DNA from 2 places in the Blautia sp. MCC270 genome. Region 2 is predicted to be linked to the other one. Evidence: riboswitches for the same ligand, from Rfam matches in the RefSeq annotation. Region 2 holds a riboswitch; the other holds the start of a gene.
What was found. A riboswitch is a leader RNA that binds a small molecule or an ion and turns the genes downstream of it on or off. The one in region 2 is predicted to bind ZMP and ZTP.
Positions count from the first base shown of each region.

Region 1: it holds a riboswitch for ZMP and ZTP, as region 2 does, so the genes downstream of both, GPK58_RS05210 (formate--tetrahydrofolate ligase) here and GPK58_RS06580 (IMP cyclohydrolase) in region 2, are expected to answer to the same signal.

Region 1 covers NZ_WQQD01000015.1:72,833-80,669, reverse strand. Annotated here, with positions in the region: gene GPK58_RS05240 (putative ABC transporter permease) at 1-273, opposite strand, end outside; gene GPK58_RS05235 (MATE family efflux transporter) at 398-1,750, opposite strand; gene GPK58_RS05230 (MarR family winged helix-turn-helix transcriptional regulator) at 1,740-2,192, opposite strand; gene GPK58_RS05225 (hypothetical protein) at 2,444-2,593, opposite strand; gene GPK58_RS05220 (MGMT family protein) at 2,745-3,053, opposite strand; gene GPK58_RS05215 (methylated-DNA--[protein]-cysteine S-methyltransferase) at 3,161-3,694, opposite strand; gene GPK58_RS05210 (formate--tetrahydrofolate ligase) at 4,249-5,934, opposite strand; ZMP/ZTP riboswitch at 6,008-6,089, opposite strand; gene GPK58_RS05205 (sodium-dependent transporter) at 6,330-7,730, opposite strand.
Region 2 covers NZ_WQQD01000017.1:50,103-57,939, reverse strand. Annotated here, with positions in the region: gene groL (chaperonin GroEL) at 1-897, shown strand, start outside; gene GPK58_RS06595 (DUF6106 family protein) at 1,015-1,518, shown strand; gene guaB (IMP dehydrogenase) at 1,586-3,040, shown strand; gene GPK58_RS06585 (peptidoglycan recognition protein family protein) at 3,153-3,869, shown strand; ZMP/ZTP riboswitch at 3,967-4,048, shown strand; gene GPK58_RS06580 (IMP cyclohydrolase) at 4,135-4,848, shown strand; gene GPK58_RS06575 (phosphoribosylaminoimidazolecarboxamide formyltransferase) at 4,887-6,071, shown strand; tRNA gene GPK58_RS06570 (tRNA-Gly) at 6,236-6,308, opposite strand; gene GPK58_RS06565 (lysozyme family protein) at 6,475-7,164, opposite strand; gene GPK58_RS06560 (3D domain-containing protein) at 7,327-7,837, shown strand, end outside.

The DNA.
Region 1 (7,837 bases), on a different contig from region 2:
GGCAACCAGCTCTACCGCAGTTGCAAGAACGATTCCAAACAGAAAGATCATTCCCTCACTCATCTGATGTCCGCCGCTCTGAAGCGTATTAAGCAATGCAAACACGGAAAGTACACCAAATCCGTACACCGGGCATACCGGACCGTTGAGAAATCCCCGGTTTATAACCTTTCCTAAGGTTACTGCATGGAAGATAACTTCAACGACCCATCCTCCAAAAGAATAAAACAAAAAATACAGACATATCTGAAAATACGTCATCCCGCAAATCATCCTGTACTCCTCCTTTACAGCTGTCAAGATTCCGGCAGCTATTTCAGGGGTCAGTACCATCACCTCTGCCGGGGTGATTCTGATTATATCATATCACCCCTCTCATTTACATCCCTTTATCCGGTCATTCTTCCGAAACAATTTCTTTTTTCACACGGGTAAAGTACAGAAAGAATCCAATGTTCAGAATGATTCCCACTGTGGTAGATACCGGTGCTGCAAGACCGATCTTTGTCAGGCTGGCATCCGGCTGGATACTCATAAAGTACGCCATTGGAAGTCGTACCAGAAGCGTCTGGATCAGGCCCTGGACCATAACCCATATGGTCTGGTTGTTTCCGTTGAAATAGCCTATCATACTGAACAGAACAGCCGTTACCAGTGTCTCCGGAGCAAACCCCTTCAGATAATCAAAGCCCTTTTGGATAACGCCGGCATCTGTTGAAAAGAATCCTGCCAGCACATCACCCTTCAGCAGGATCAGGATAAATACCAGGCATCCCACAGACAGGCCAACTCCAATTCCCGTAAGCATGGATTTTCTCGCACGTTTCGGCTTTCCTGCTCCTACGTTCTGTGAAACAAAGGAGGCCATGGACTGCATTAGGGAGCTTGGAACCAGCATGGCAAAGTTTACGATCTTACATGCAACTCCGTAACCGGAGGATGCTTCCAGACCCAGGCGATTGACAAATGCGCACAAGGCCAGGAATGAAATCTGGGTCAGGAATTCCTGAAGTGCCAGCGGCAGTCCGATCTTTAGAAAACGTCTGCACTGGGGATTCAACCGGAAATCTTTTTTTGTAATGGTAAACGGAAGCTTCTTCTTTATCAGCAGAACTACTGCAAATACAACACTTAAGGCCTGAGCAGAAACCGTAGCAATAGCTGCTCCTGCTGCATCCATATGTAAGCCGGCTACCAGTACCAGGTCTCCGATCACATTTACAATACATGCCACCAGCACAAATAGCAGCGGAGATTTGCTGTCACCAAGACCACGGAAAATAGCAGACAGCAGGTTATACGCAACAATAAAGAAAATTCCGCTGCCACAGATCCGTACATAAGATGCAGTCAGCGCTACCGCTTCTTCCGGTGCCTGCATCAGCACGGAGATCGGATGTGCAAAACCTACCATAACAATAAACAGCACGACAGATATCATGGTAAAGACGATCGCAGCCCCACCGATAACGGAGCCAATCTGCTCCGGTCTTTTTTCTCCAAGATAACGTGCGATCAGAACTGTGATACCCATAGCAAACTGGATCACTACAAAGGTAACCAGATTCAGTACCTGACTTCCGGTGGAAACCGCTGACAGTCCGGATGTGGAACCGAATCTTCCAACTACAAGAAGATCGACCGCACCATAGGCAGCCTGCAGGATCAGCGCACCGAGTACCGGCATCATAAATGCAACCAGCTTCTTCAGGATATTTCCCTGGGTAAAATCTGCCTTATCATTTGTCATAATGTTCCCTCCTGTCACACATGATCTGATAAAATTTCCCGATGGTCCGGATCATATTGTCTGCTTCTTCTTCGGAAATCTCTGAAAGATAGGGCGCCAGACTGCTGAAATAATCCTGATCATACTTCCTGGAAAGCATCTCTCCTTTTTCTGTTATGGAAATGTAAGTAACGCGCCCGTCATCCGGAGACGTAAGCTTCTGAAGATATCCCTTTGTCTCCATTTCTTTCACTGTTCTGGTAACACCCGGACGCGGAAGGTTCATGGCATCACTGATATCAGAGAGCCGGATATCCTTTTTTTCTCTCTGCAGAGAATGGATCACATCCAGATACTGTATGTAGGATGGCATCACCCCCTGGGGCAGTGGCGGAAGCATATCCCGGATCCGCTTTGCCTGATAAAACGCATCAAACATCCGCTTGATCTTTTCATTTGTCATAAAAAAACTCCTCATATAATTATCTTAGTTAATTACCATTGATAATTATATGAGGAATTTATGGTTTGTCAAGCATGTTTTATTTTTCTGTTACAGAGTAGCTTTCTATTACAGAGTAACTTTCTATTAATCTATGCTTCTAATGCCTCTTTCAGAGAAGCTTCAAAGATCTCAAGTCCTTTCTCCATCTGCTCATCGGTCATGGTAAGCGGTGCAAGGTTCAGATATCTGGCCTGTGCCATCACACGCTCTCAGCTTAAATGTTCTGCATCCATAATAGAGGAAGACAGCTGCTCTGCGGCGTTTCTGTCCTTTTCCTCCAGCACGAGTTTCCGGCTGTCGTTGGTGACACTGGGATTTGTCAGAACTACGAATTCTCCTCCATGGATATAGTTATTCAATCCTGTATTCACTTTTGATGCACTGCAGGCAGTCTGCAAAATAGCCCCATCGTACAGACTACTCCAGACCGTTTTCCCCTGCTTTCAGCTTCAGAACTTCTGTAAGCTCCGGGATCTGCATCAGCATCATATTTCTACAATTCATAAAACACTACTCCTCCCACTGATACTGCTTCATATCTACACATCCATTTGCCTTAAACTCCACACCCTCGTCTTCCAGAAGCATCTTCTGCTCTCTCCAGCCTGGTGCAGTACGCCCTGCATGGTTCACAACTCTGTGGCAGGGATACTTCCCGTAAAATTCTGCCATACCTAAGACTTTTCCTACAAGACGTGAATTTTTATCCCGCCCGATCAGACGTGCGATCTGTCCGTAGGAGGCCACTTTTCCCTCAGGTATCTCTTCCACCACGGACAGTATCTCGTAGATTAAATCTTCATCCAGTATTTTTCCCATAATTATTCCTCCGAAATCCTGCTGGCAATTTTCATAGCATGCTTTCATAAATAAAATATCTCTCTTTTCGTGGACGCCTGCACCAGACCGTCCTCTCAGCCTGAGTTTTACAGTGCAGTTCCTTTCTTTGGAATAAACAAACAGCTCATATCTGTATGTTCCAGCTTAAGAAGTGAAATTTTTTTGTCAATTCCTCCAGCATAGCCCGTCAAGCTTCCATTTGTTCCTATGACTCGATGGCAGGGAATGATAATGGAAATTTCATTATGTCCAACCGCACCGCCTACTGCCTGGGCGGACATATGGGAAGTGTTTTTCATCACTGCAATTCTGCGCGCAATTTCTCCATATGTAATCGTCTGTCCGTAGGGAATCTCCAGTAAAATCTGCCACACTGCCTTTCTGAATGTTGAACCGTTCGGATGAAGTGGTGGAGTAAAGTTCGGTTCTTCACCGGAGAAATATACATCCAGCCATTTTTTTGCTTCTGTGAGAATTTTCGTTTCCTGTGGAACATAATCTTCCGGAAGTGTATTTGCAAAATATTTCTGTCCTTCAAACCACAAACCGGTAAGTCCGATTTCATCTGCGGCAAGTAAAATATCTCCGATTAGCGATTTATATTTGCATGTGTATACCATATTTTCCCCCCCACATTCATTTATCTCTACAATATTTTCTATAGCATTCCTCTTAATTAACACAAATGTCACATGCGCGTCCCCTCTGCGATTTCCTCGACATTGTGAGTTTTATCCCAACAAGCAGCAGGAGATTGCTGATATTCTTGACAATTTATAATATTATACCATTTTTGTTTTGAACATGCTATAATGCTGTTGCTGCCGAACCTCCAGCTGAAAGGATGTAAAGTCCTATGACAAGTTCTATAATTACTTTCTTTGTTTCTGTTATGGCAACTGTGGCTAGGCTGGACAGAAACGACAGGCAGTAACAGCCTAAAGGATTAAACCACCTTACATAAACGGAACAAGAACCCCCGGAAGTCTCGACCACTTCCGGGGGTTTTCGTATCAAATTCGTATCACGGGATCGTCAAACCCAGTGTTTTTCCTGCTTTTAAAAGTTTTTCAATACTCTCTCCACAACAATATAAAAAGCGGCAGAGCCTCTATTTTTGCAGGCTCTACCGCTTTTTATCTGAATTCCCCTCAAAAAATCTCTATACTTTATATCAGAACAGTCCTGTGATCTTACCGCTCTCGTCTACGTCGATCTTGGTTGCTGCCGGTACTTTCGGAAGACCTGGCATGGTCATGATCTCACCTGTCAGTGCAACAATAAATCCTGCACCTGCGGAAATCTTAAGATTTCTTACTGTTACCTCGAAATCTGTCGGAGCACCAAGCTTTGTCTGGTCGTCTGTTAAGCTGTACTGGGTCTTAGCCACACAGATCGGGCAGTTGCCAAATCCAAGTGCCTCCAGCTGTTTCGCCTGCTTCTGGGCATTTGCTGTAAGAACCACTTTCTTTCCACCATAAACCTTCTGTACGATCTGGTTCAGTTTGTCCTCGATGGAGCCTTCCAGCTCATAAGCATATGTGAAGTCATTCGGCTCTTCAACAAGACGGATTACTTCCTCAGCGAGCTTGATTCCGCCTTCGCCACCTTTTGCCCATACCTCTGAAAGTGCTACGTTTACGCCAAGCTCCTTGCATTTTGCTTCCACAAAATCAAGCTCTGCCTTGGTATCGGTCGGGAATGCGTTAATAGCTACCACACATGGAAGCTTGTATACATTTTTGATATTGCTTACATGCTTCAGAAGGTTCGGGATACCTTTTTCAAGAGCCTCGAGGTTCTCATTGTTAAGATCCGCTTTTGCAACACCGCCATTATATTTCAGAGCACGTACGGTTGCTACGATAACAACGGCACTTGGCGTAAGACCTGCCATACGGCACTTGATATCCAGGAATTTCTCTGCTCCAAGGTCAGCACCGAATCCAGCCTCTGTGATCGCATAATCAGCAAGCTTCATAGCCATCTTTGTAGCGGTTACGGAGTTACATCCGTGAGCGATGTTTGCGAATGGTCCGCCGTGAACGATTGCCGGAACATGCTCCAGTGTCTGAACAAGGTTTGGTTTCAGGGCATCCTTCAGAAGTGCTGTCATAGCACCCTCTGCGTGGAGGTCTCCTGCTGTTACCGGTTTCTGCTCAGCAACCTTACCGTAAGTATATCCGATGATGATTCTGGAAAGTCTCTCTTTCAGATCCTTGATATCACTTGCCAGACAGAGAACTGCCATGATCTCAGATGCTACGGTAATGTCATATCCGTCCTCACGCGGCATACCGTTTGTTCTACCGCCAAGTCCGTCTACTACATTACGAAGCTGACGGTCGTTCATATCCACGCAGCGTCTCCAGGTGATCTTTCTCGGGTCGATGTTCAGCTCATTGCCCTGGAAGATATGGTTGTCGATCATTGCTGCAAGAAGATTGTTTGCCGCACCAATTGCATGGAAGTCACCGGTAAAATGAAGGTTGATATCCTCCATCGGAACTACCTGTGCATAGCCGCCGCCTGCCGCACCACCTTTGACACCGAATACCGGTCCCAGGGATGGCTCACGAAGAGCTACCATAACATTTTTTCCAAGTCTCTGCATTCCATCTGCAAGACCTACCGTTGTAGTTGTTTTTCCTTCCCCGGCCGGTGTCGGGTTGATAGCTGTCACAAGAATCAGTTTGCCGTCTTTTTTGTCTGTTTCTTTCAGGAGATTATAGTCGATCTTTGCTTTGTATTTACCATACTGCTCCAGATATTTGTCATCAATACCTGCTTTCTCTGCAATCTTGGTAATTGGCTCCATTGTGCACTCCTGTGCAATCTCGATGTCACTTTTAAATCCCATAATGTTCTCCTTTCTCCGCTGCAACCGTCTGCATCTTTTATCCCATAAAAAAGAGCAGTATCTGAAGTTTTTCAAATACTGCCCAGACGGTCGACTCATCGAATCTCCGGCTCCCTCGTGGTTATCCCACAACTCCGTCAGTCACCGAAGACTTTATTAATTTGATGATTGAATACTAACATATTTATTAGTACTTGTCAAGAAATTATCAAATTATTTTTTCACTTTTAAAGTGAGCTAAGTCTAATTTTCTGAATCATTTCCGTTCTATGTATTAGTTTTCTCTCCAACATTCGTACATATCTTTTTTCATCAAATCCTCTGTTATTTAATCGTATCTTGTACTGGTCATCCGTTAATGCGACTGTCCAGACGCCATAAACATATTACCACACTTATGAAATCAAATCTGCAAATCCTGTAGATACCAGGAATAATATCAGCATTACAACCGGCACTACATAACGGATCATAAAGCGATATAACCCTGCCCGTTTGAAGTGTTCCCCATTTCGTTCCACTTCTCCTATGATCCAGTCAGGGCCGATCACCCAGCCGATCAGAATGCTTGTCAAAAGTGAGATAAACGGCATCAGAAAACTGTTGCTGATATAATCCATCACATCCAGAAGCTGTCCAACGGAACCATTTGGCAGTTTAAGTTCAAAATACAGTTTGTTATAACCAAGGCAGATCAGTACTGCTGTAACAAGAGAATAAATTCCGACAGCACCACACATTTTCTTACGTGGTTTATGATAAAGTTCCATGCAGTTTGCAACCAGTGTCTCCATGACAGACACGCAGGAAGTCAGTGCCGCAAATCCCATCATCAGGAAAAATGCAATTGCCACCGGACGGCCAAATACTCCCATGGCATCAAAAACCTTTGGCAGTGAGATAAATATCAGGCTTGGGCCGGAAGCCATTCCATCCTTTCCGAGAAATACAAAAACAGCCGGTATGATCATCATTCCTGCAAGAAACGCAACGCCGGTATCAAAGATCTCAATCTGATTTGTTGCTTTATTTAAATTAACTTCATTTTTCACATAAGAACCATATGTGATCATGATTCCCATAGATACACTTAAGGAAAAGAATAACTGGCTCATCGCATCCAGAAGGATCTCCAGGAAGCGTTTTACCGTCAATCCATGAAAATCCGGTTTGAGGTAAACAGCCAGCCCCTGCATACCGGTGCGGACAGTTCCATCCGTATCAGTATGGGACAGTGTCAGTGAAAAAATGGCAATGATCACGATCAGAAGAATCAGCCCCGGCATAATGATCCTGGAAAACTTTTCGATTCCCTTTTCCACACCACGAAATACGATCCAGGCAGTCAATGCCAGAAAGATCAGCATAAATACAACAGGTGCAATATCTGATGTAATAAATGATGTAAAGTATACATCTGAAGCCGCATCTTTCCCATCAGAAATAATATAAGTAAAAAAATATTTTACAATCCATCCACCGATAACAGAATAATAGGTCATGATCAATGCCGGAACCATAAACGTTAAATTTCCTAAAAATTTCCACTTTGGATCAAGAGATTCAAAAGCCCTCAATGCATTTTTCTTTGTCTTTCTCCCAAGTGCTACATCCGTTGTCAACAGTACAAATCCAAAAGTCAGTACCAGTACCAGATAAACCAGCAGGAAAAGTCCTCCGCCATCTTTGGCACAGAGATATGGAAATCTCCAGATATTTCCAACTCCTACTGCACTTCCGGCTGCCGCCAGGACAAAGCCTATTGAGCCGGAAAAGCTACTTCCTTTTTCTTTCATTTCAATTTCCCCTCTTCAAGTATATATTTGATATAGGCTGAAACCTTCAGCCTAACAGCCATATCTTACCTTAAATAAAGATAAGTGCAAATGGCAGAAGTTTCTTT
Region 2 (7,837 bases):
GGTGCGAAACTTCTCATCATCGCTGAGGATGTTGAGGGTGAGGCCCTTACAACTCTGATCGTCAACAAACTGAGAGGAACCTTCCAGGTAGTAGCTGTAAAAGCTCCTGGCTATGGTGACAGAAGAAAAGAGATGCTTCAGGATATCGCGATCCTGACAGGCGGACAGGTGATCTCCGATGAGCTTGGTCTTGACCTGAAAGAAGCTAAGATGGAGCAGCTTGGACGTGCAAAATCTGTTAAAGTTGCAAAAGAGAACACAGTTATCGTTGATGGTCTCGGTGACAAAGATGCCATTGCAAAACGTGTTGCACAGATCCGTGCGCAGATCGAGGAGACAAAATCCGAGTTTGATAAAGAGAAACTTCAGGAGAGACTTGCAAAACTGGCTGGCGGCGTAGCTGTTATCCGTGTAGGTGCTGCTACTGAGACAGAGATGAAAGAAGCAAAACTTCGTCTTGAGGATGCTCTTGCAGCAACAAGAGCAGCTGTTGAGGAAGGTATCATCGCAGGTGGCGGATCTGCTTACATCCATGCTTCCAAAGAGGTTGCAAAACTTGCAACAACACTTGAAGGAGATGAGAAGACAGGTGCTTATGTGATCCTGAAAGCTCTTGAGGCTCCGCTGTTCCACATCGCTGCAAACGCAGGACTGGAAGGCGCTGTTATTATCAACAAAGTAAGAGAGTCTGAGATCGGTACAGGCTTCGATGCTCTCAATGAGAAATACGTAAACATGGTTGAGAACGGAATCCTTGATCCGGCTAAGGTTACAAGAAGTGCTCTTCAGAATGCTACAAGTGTTGCATCTACACTCCTTACAACAGAGGCTGTAGTTTCCACAATCAAAGAAGATACTCCGGCTCCGGCTGCAAACCCGGGAATGGGAATGATGTAATTATCAGCTGAGCAGGTGAAATAATTAATTCACAAAATGAGAGGGCCTGCGCCATAGACGCGGCTCTCTTTTTGTGTTATAATCAAAAAGTCAGTAAATTACGAAAGGAAGAAACAAATGAGTGACTTATATTCAGAGCTTCTGGTAAAAAAGAAGCAGACAGCGAAAGATCTGGTTGTGAAATACGGTCTGATAGCGCTGACGGTGATCATGGTCCTGGGAGGCCTTGTGCTGAATGTACTTTTGCTGGTACCGGCTATTGCACTTGGTATTGCATGTTATTTTGTAATACCGAAGACAGATCTGGAGTACGAGTATCTGTTTGTTAACGGAGAACTGGACATTGATATGATCATGTCAAAATCAAAAAGGAAAAGAGTGAAATCGCTCCAGCTTGCGGAGGCAGACCTTGTGGCACCATTAAAGTCCCACAGAATGGACTATTATAATGGCAATCAGAAGATGAAAGAGTATGATTTTTCATCAGGAATTGAGGATCATAAACGCTATGCAATGATCATAAGAGACAGTGGAGAAACCTGCAAAGTGATCCTGGAACTGGATGACGCACTTGCAAATACCATGAAAAATTCTGCACCAAGTAAAGTTTTTTTGGATTGACATGAATCTTGTTTTTTGTTACACTAGTTCACAAATTTAAAATATCTTACACAAGGGAGGAAATGCAATGGGTACTATTATTGGTGAAGGCATTACGTTTGATGACGTCCTTCTGGTTCCGGCTTATTCTAAAGTGATTCCGAATCAGGTAGATGTTTCAACGTATTTAACCAAGAAAGTAAAGCTGAATATCCCCATGATGAGTGCGGGAATGGACACAGTTACAGAGCACAGAATGGCAATTGCCATGGCCAGACAGGGTGGTATCGGTATCATCCACAAGAATATGTCCATCGAAGCACAGGCAGAAGAGGTTGATAAGGTTAAACGTTCTGAGAACGGTGTTATTACAGATCCATTTTATCTTTCACCGGAGCATACACTGAAAGATGCCAATGATCTGATGGCGAAATACCGTATTTCCGGTGTTCCGATCACAGAAGGCAGAAAGCTTGTAGGTATTATCACAAACCGTGATCTTAAATTTGAGACAGATTTCAGCAGAAAGATCAAGGAGTGCATGACTTCTGAAGGACTGATCACAGCCAAGGAAGGAATCACACTTGAGGATGCCAAGAAGATCCTTGCGAAATCCCGTAAGGAGAAATTACCCATTGTAGATGACGACTTTAATTTAAAAGGACTCATTACCATCAAGGATATCGAGAAACAGATCAAATATCCGCTTGCAGCCAAGGATGCACAGGGACGTCTTCTCTGTGGTGCGGCAGTTGGTATCACAGCCAATGTACTTGCACGTGTAGATGCACTTGTGAAAGCGAATGTGGATGTAATCGTAATTGATTCCGCACATGGTCATTCTGAGAATATCTTAAAAGCAGTCCGCGAGATCAAGGCTGCATATCCGGAACTTCAGGTTATCGCAGGTAACGTTGCAACAGGAGCAGCTACCAAGGCACTGATCGAAGCTGGTGTAGATGCAGTTAAAGTTGGTATCGGACCTGGATCTATCTGTACCACACGTGTTGTTGCAGGTATCGGTGTACCGCAGGTTACTGCTGTTATGGATTGCTATGAAGTAGCCAACAGCTACGGAATCCCGATCATCGCAGATGGTGGAATCAAGTATTCCGGAGACATCACCAAGGCTATCGCGGCAGGCGCCAATGTCTGCATGATGGGCAGCATGTTTGCTGGATGCGATGAGAGCCCGGGAACATTCGAGCTCTATCAGGGAAGAAAATATAAAGTATACCGTGGAATGGGATCTATTGCAGCTATGGAGAACGGCAGCAAGGATCGTTACTTCCAGGAGAACGCCAAGAAGCTTGTTCCAGAAGGTGTTGAAGGACGTGTTGCATACAAAGGACACGTTGAGGATACCGTATTCCAGTTAATTGGCGGTTTAAGATCCGGTATGGGTTACTGCGGAGCAGAGAACATTGAGAAGCTGAAAACAACAGGCAGATTCATTAAGATCTCCGCTGCATCTCTCAAGGAGTCACATCCACATGACATCCATATCACAAAAGAGGCTCCAAACTACAGTGTAGATGAATAATAAAGGAAAAAAAGGTAAGACCGGTAAAAAGTCACCCAGGCCGTCCCATAGCGGGCGGCCTGTTTCCGTAAAGAAAACTTCCTCCGGGTCTTCCAGAAGAAAAAAGAAGTCTTTGAGAAAAAAGAACCCGATCAAGATCCTACAGAGGATTGTGCTGATATGTATCATTGTGATCGTTGCTTTTGCTGCGTGTGCGTTAGGATACGCATTTTTTGAGATGCGCATGGAACAGAGTGAAACTCAGTCCGGACAGGAAGAAATATCCGGGAATGCCAGCGGAAATGGCGGACCGGAACAATGGCAGGCAGAAGGAGCACCTTTTATTGATGTGGAGCTTCTGACACCGAATTCCTATTCCAGACCACAGATTTCTATCGAACAGGTAAATTATATAGCCATTCATTATACGGCCAATCCGGGATCTACTGCCATATCCAACCGGAATTATTTTGAAAATCTTGCGACAACGCAGGACAACAAAGTCAGCAGTCATTTTGTGATAGGTTTGGAGGGAGAAGTGGTACAATGTATTCCCACTTCAGAAATATCCTATGCCACAAATTCCAGAAATGTAGATACCATATCCATTGAATGCTGCCATCCGGATGAAACAGGGCAGTTTAATACAGCAACCTATGATTCGGCGGTAAAGCTGACAGCGTGGCTTTGTACACGCTTTGGACTGACTTCGGATCAGGTGATCCGTCATTATGATGTCACAGGTAAAGACTGTCCGAAGTATTACGTGGAAAATCCCGATGCATGGATCCAGATGAAATCAGACATTGCAGCACAGATCCAGACAGATTATGCATTACAGGGGAAATAAAGTGTTATTGTTTATTTTGTGAGCAACAAGAAGTCTGGAAAAATAATTTCTGAAAATAGGGGCTTGAAAATTAAGAAGAAGTATTGTAGTATAACAGCAGAAGCTGCATGACTGGCGGAAAGTAGGATTACCTACAGGGAGTGCAGTGAAGTGAGAAGCCGACCGCCTGGGCAGCCTGATAAGGGGTGTCCAGGCGGTTTTTTGTTACCGTTCATATCCTGGGATAAGCCCCGGGCCTTACATTAGACAAGGAGGACTGTGAAAAATGACGACATTTTCACTTGAAAAAGAACTGAAAGAAAATTCCTATCCGGGAAGAGGAATTGTGATCGGACGTTCCGCTGACGGGAAACATGCAGTTACTGCATATTTTATTATGGGAAGAAGCGAGAACAGCAGAAACCGTATTTTTGTTGAGGATGGGGAAGGAATCCGTACACAGGCTTTTGATCCGTCCAAGCTTACAGACCCGAGCCTGATCATTTATGCACCGGTACGTGTCCTTGGAAATAAGACCATCGTAACAAACGGTGATCAGACAGATACGATCTATGAGGGAATGGACAGACAGCTCACCTTTGAACAGTCTCTCCGCAGCAGAGAGTTTGAGCCGGATGCGCCGAACTATACACCTCGTATTTCAGGTGTTCTTCATGTTGAAGACGGTAAATTCAATTATGCGATGTCTATTTTAAAGAGCAATAACGGAAATCCGGATTCCTGTCTTCGTTATACATTTGCCTATGAGAATGCGGCGGCAGGACAGGGACGTTTTATCCATACTTATAAATGCGATGGAAATCCACTTCCAAGTTTCGAGGGAGAGCCGAAGCTGGTAGAGATCCCAAGCGATATTGATGAGTTTACGGATCTCCTCTGGAAGAGCCTGAACCAGGATAATAAAGTTTCTCTCTTTGTTCGTTTTATTGACATTGAGACAGGAAAATATGAATCCAGGATCGTAAACAAGAATAAATAAGAAAATAGGGATATCACAGAGAACGGAGGAGCTTTTTCATGAAAGAATTACAGTTAAAATACGGATGTAACCCAAATCAGAAACCATCAAAGATCTATATGGCAGATGGAAGTGAGCTTCCGATCCAGGTACTCTCCGGAAGACCAGGATACATCAACTTCCTGGATGCCTTTAATGGCTGGCAGCTGGTACGTGACCTTAAGAAAGCAACCGGACTTCCGGCAGCAACTTCATTTAAGCATGTATCTCCGGCAGGTGCTTCCATCGGACTTCCGCTGAATGAGACACTGGCAAAGATCTACTGGGTAGGTGATATGGACTGGAAGAATTTTTCCCCGCTTGCATGTGCGTATGCAAGAGCAAGAGGTGCAGATCGTATGTCATCATTTGGTGATTTTATTTCTCTTTCTGATGTCTGCGACAAAGATACCGCAATGCTGATCAAGAGAGAGGTTTCTGATGGTGTGATCGCACCAGGATATACAGAGGAGGCTCTTGAAATTCTGAAGCAGAAGAAAAAAGGCAATTACAATGTGATCCAGATCGATGAAAACTATGTTCCAGAACCTTTGGAGCACAAACAGGTATTTGGAGTCACCTTTGAGCAGGGCCGCCAGGAGCTGGCAATTGATGATGCGCTGATCTCCAATATTGTAACAGAGAATAAAGAGCTTACGGAAGAAGCCAAGAGAGATATGAAGGTTTCTCTGATCATCCTGAAATATACACAGTCCAATTCTGTATGCTTTGTTAAGGACGGACAGGCTATCGGCGTTGGTGCAGGACAGCAGTCCCGTGTACATTGTACACGCCTTGCAGGTCAGAAGGCAGATAACTGGTATCTCCGTCAGTGTCCGAAAGTACTGGAGCTTCCGTTTAAAGACACGATCACACGTGCGGAGAGAGATAATGCCATTGATGTTTACATTGGTGAGGAATATATGGATGTCCTTGCAGATGGTGCATGGGAAAAGACATTCACAGAGAAGCCGGAAGTGTTCACAAAAGAAGAGAAGAGAGCATGGCTGGATGGTCTTACCGGCGTGACACTGGGATCCGATGCATTCTTCCCATTCAGTGATAATATCGAGCGCGCATATAAGAGCGGTGTAAAATATATTGCAGAGCCGGGTGGATCTGTACGTGATGACGCAGTTATCGATACATGTAATAAGTATGGAATGGTGATGGCATTTACAGGAATCCGCCTTTTCCACCACTAAAAGATGCATGCCTTGGCCATGATATGCAGCTGAAATAAAAGATAAAAAATATAAAGTCCCGAATCTGAATTTCTGGAAAAAAGAGATCAGACCCGGGACTTTTTGATCGAAAAAGGATAGTTTTAAAAATAAAAAAGAACTCTGAAAAACTCAGAGTTCTGAAGAGCGATAGACGGGGCTCGAACCCGCGGTCTCGACCTTGGCAAGGTCGCGCGTTACCAACTACGCCACTATCGCATATGTCTTATCGTTTCAAGTGTTTCCCTCAGCGACAAGACATATATTAGCATAGATTTTATATTCTGTCAAATGTTTTTTGGAATTTTTTTGAAATTATACACAACATATAAAGTTTATTCCAGACGTCTGAAATAGAACTTGTATATGACAATATTTCGGTGGTTTATGAGTTATTGTCTAAGTGGTAATAGCGCAAAACATGATCCGGATAGTATTGGTCACCATAGTCCCATGGACCGGCAGGATCATGAAGGGGATCATCTTCATCACGTTGTGTGCCGCCGCTTGCCATCTGAGCAAAGGCCTGAGCACTTTGGGCCGTCCACACAGTCTGACCGTTTTCTTCCAGATAAGCAAAATAGGAATCGGCTCCGAAATTGTATGCCTGCAGAGCCAGACGGATTTTGGAAAGATCAGTCGGACCGGTACAGACGGCCTTTTCCAGAGCATATTTCAGTTCCTGGATGCCACAGGAAATAGAGTAAGAAGGATCTGTGATACCATTGGGCTGCTGAGGATATCTGGTGTTGTAGGCTCCTTCTGAGGACTGCATGGGATCGGTACCCTGTCCGGAGCTTTCCTGCATCATCACAGCCAGGATCAGGTCTACATAGTCGGACATATCATATTGTGCTGCTTCGCTGGAAACCTCATCGCGATAAGCTTCACAGGCTGCATTGATCTGATGGGTTTCCTTCTGCCTGCCGGAAAATTTGGAAAAACGCAGAAGGATACAGCCCACGATCAGCAGAAAAAGACATGTCAGAAAGATCTTCTGCCTTCGCACCTGCTGTACACGGAGTTTGTGGCGCTGTTTTTTAGTAAGGGTTGGTTTCTTGTGTTTTGTATTCATATAAGTATTGTATCCGTTACGGATAGATTTGACCAGTTAAAAAATATGATCTTTTTGTTAAAAATTTCTGAAGACTGTCCTGTGAAATTGCAAAATATGATCTGATATGCTATGATAGTCGGGACAAACCGTAGAATGCCGGAATAAAGGAGGCAAGATTTCATGCGAAAAAAGCTTCTGGCAGTTATTTTATGTGCTTCTATGCTTTTCCCTGCATCCGTATCAGCAGAGGTACTGGGATATGAAGCAACATTGGATACATATACAAAGGAGAAAAAAACACCTCAGCAGTTTCAGATCGATGATGGGGCGGGAAATACAGTAAATGCTCTGGCGAAGAGTGATACGCTTTATGTTACAGCGAAAAATACGGAAATCCGGTCCAATCCGGGAGACAGTGGTACAGAGCTGCGTTCTGTGATCCTGGGAACGAAGCTTGAAAGAGTTGCAGTCTGTGACAATGGCTGGAGCAAGGTGACCTTCCAAAAGAAAGGTGAGGACAAGATCATCGGTTATGTTTCGGACAGCGTGCTCAGTGATACGGAGATCGTAAATAAATTTACAGATACAGTTACAGCGGCACAGGACAGTGATATCCTGGATTATCCCGGCAAGAAGGACGGAGAGGTTGTAGGAGAGGTCCTTCAGGATGATGAGCTGAAAAGAACAGGTA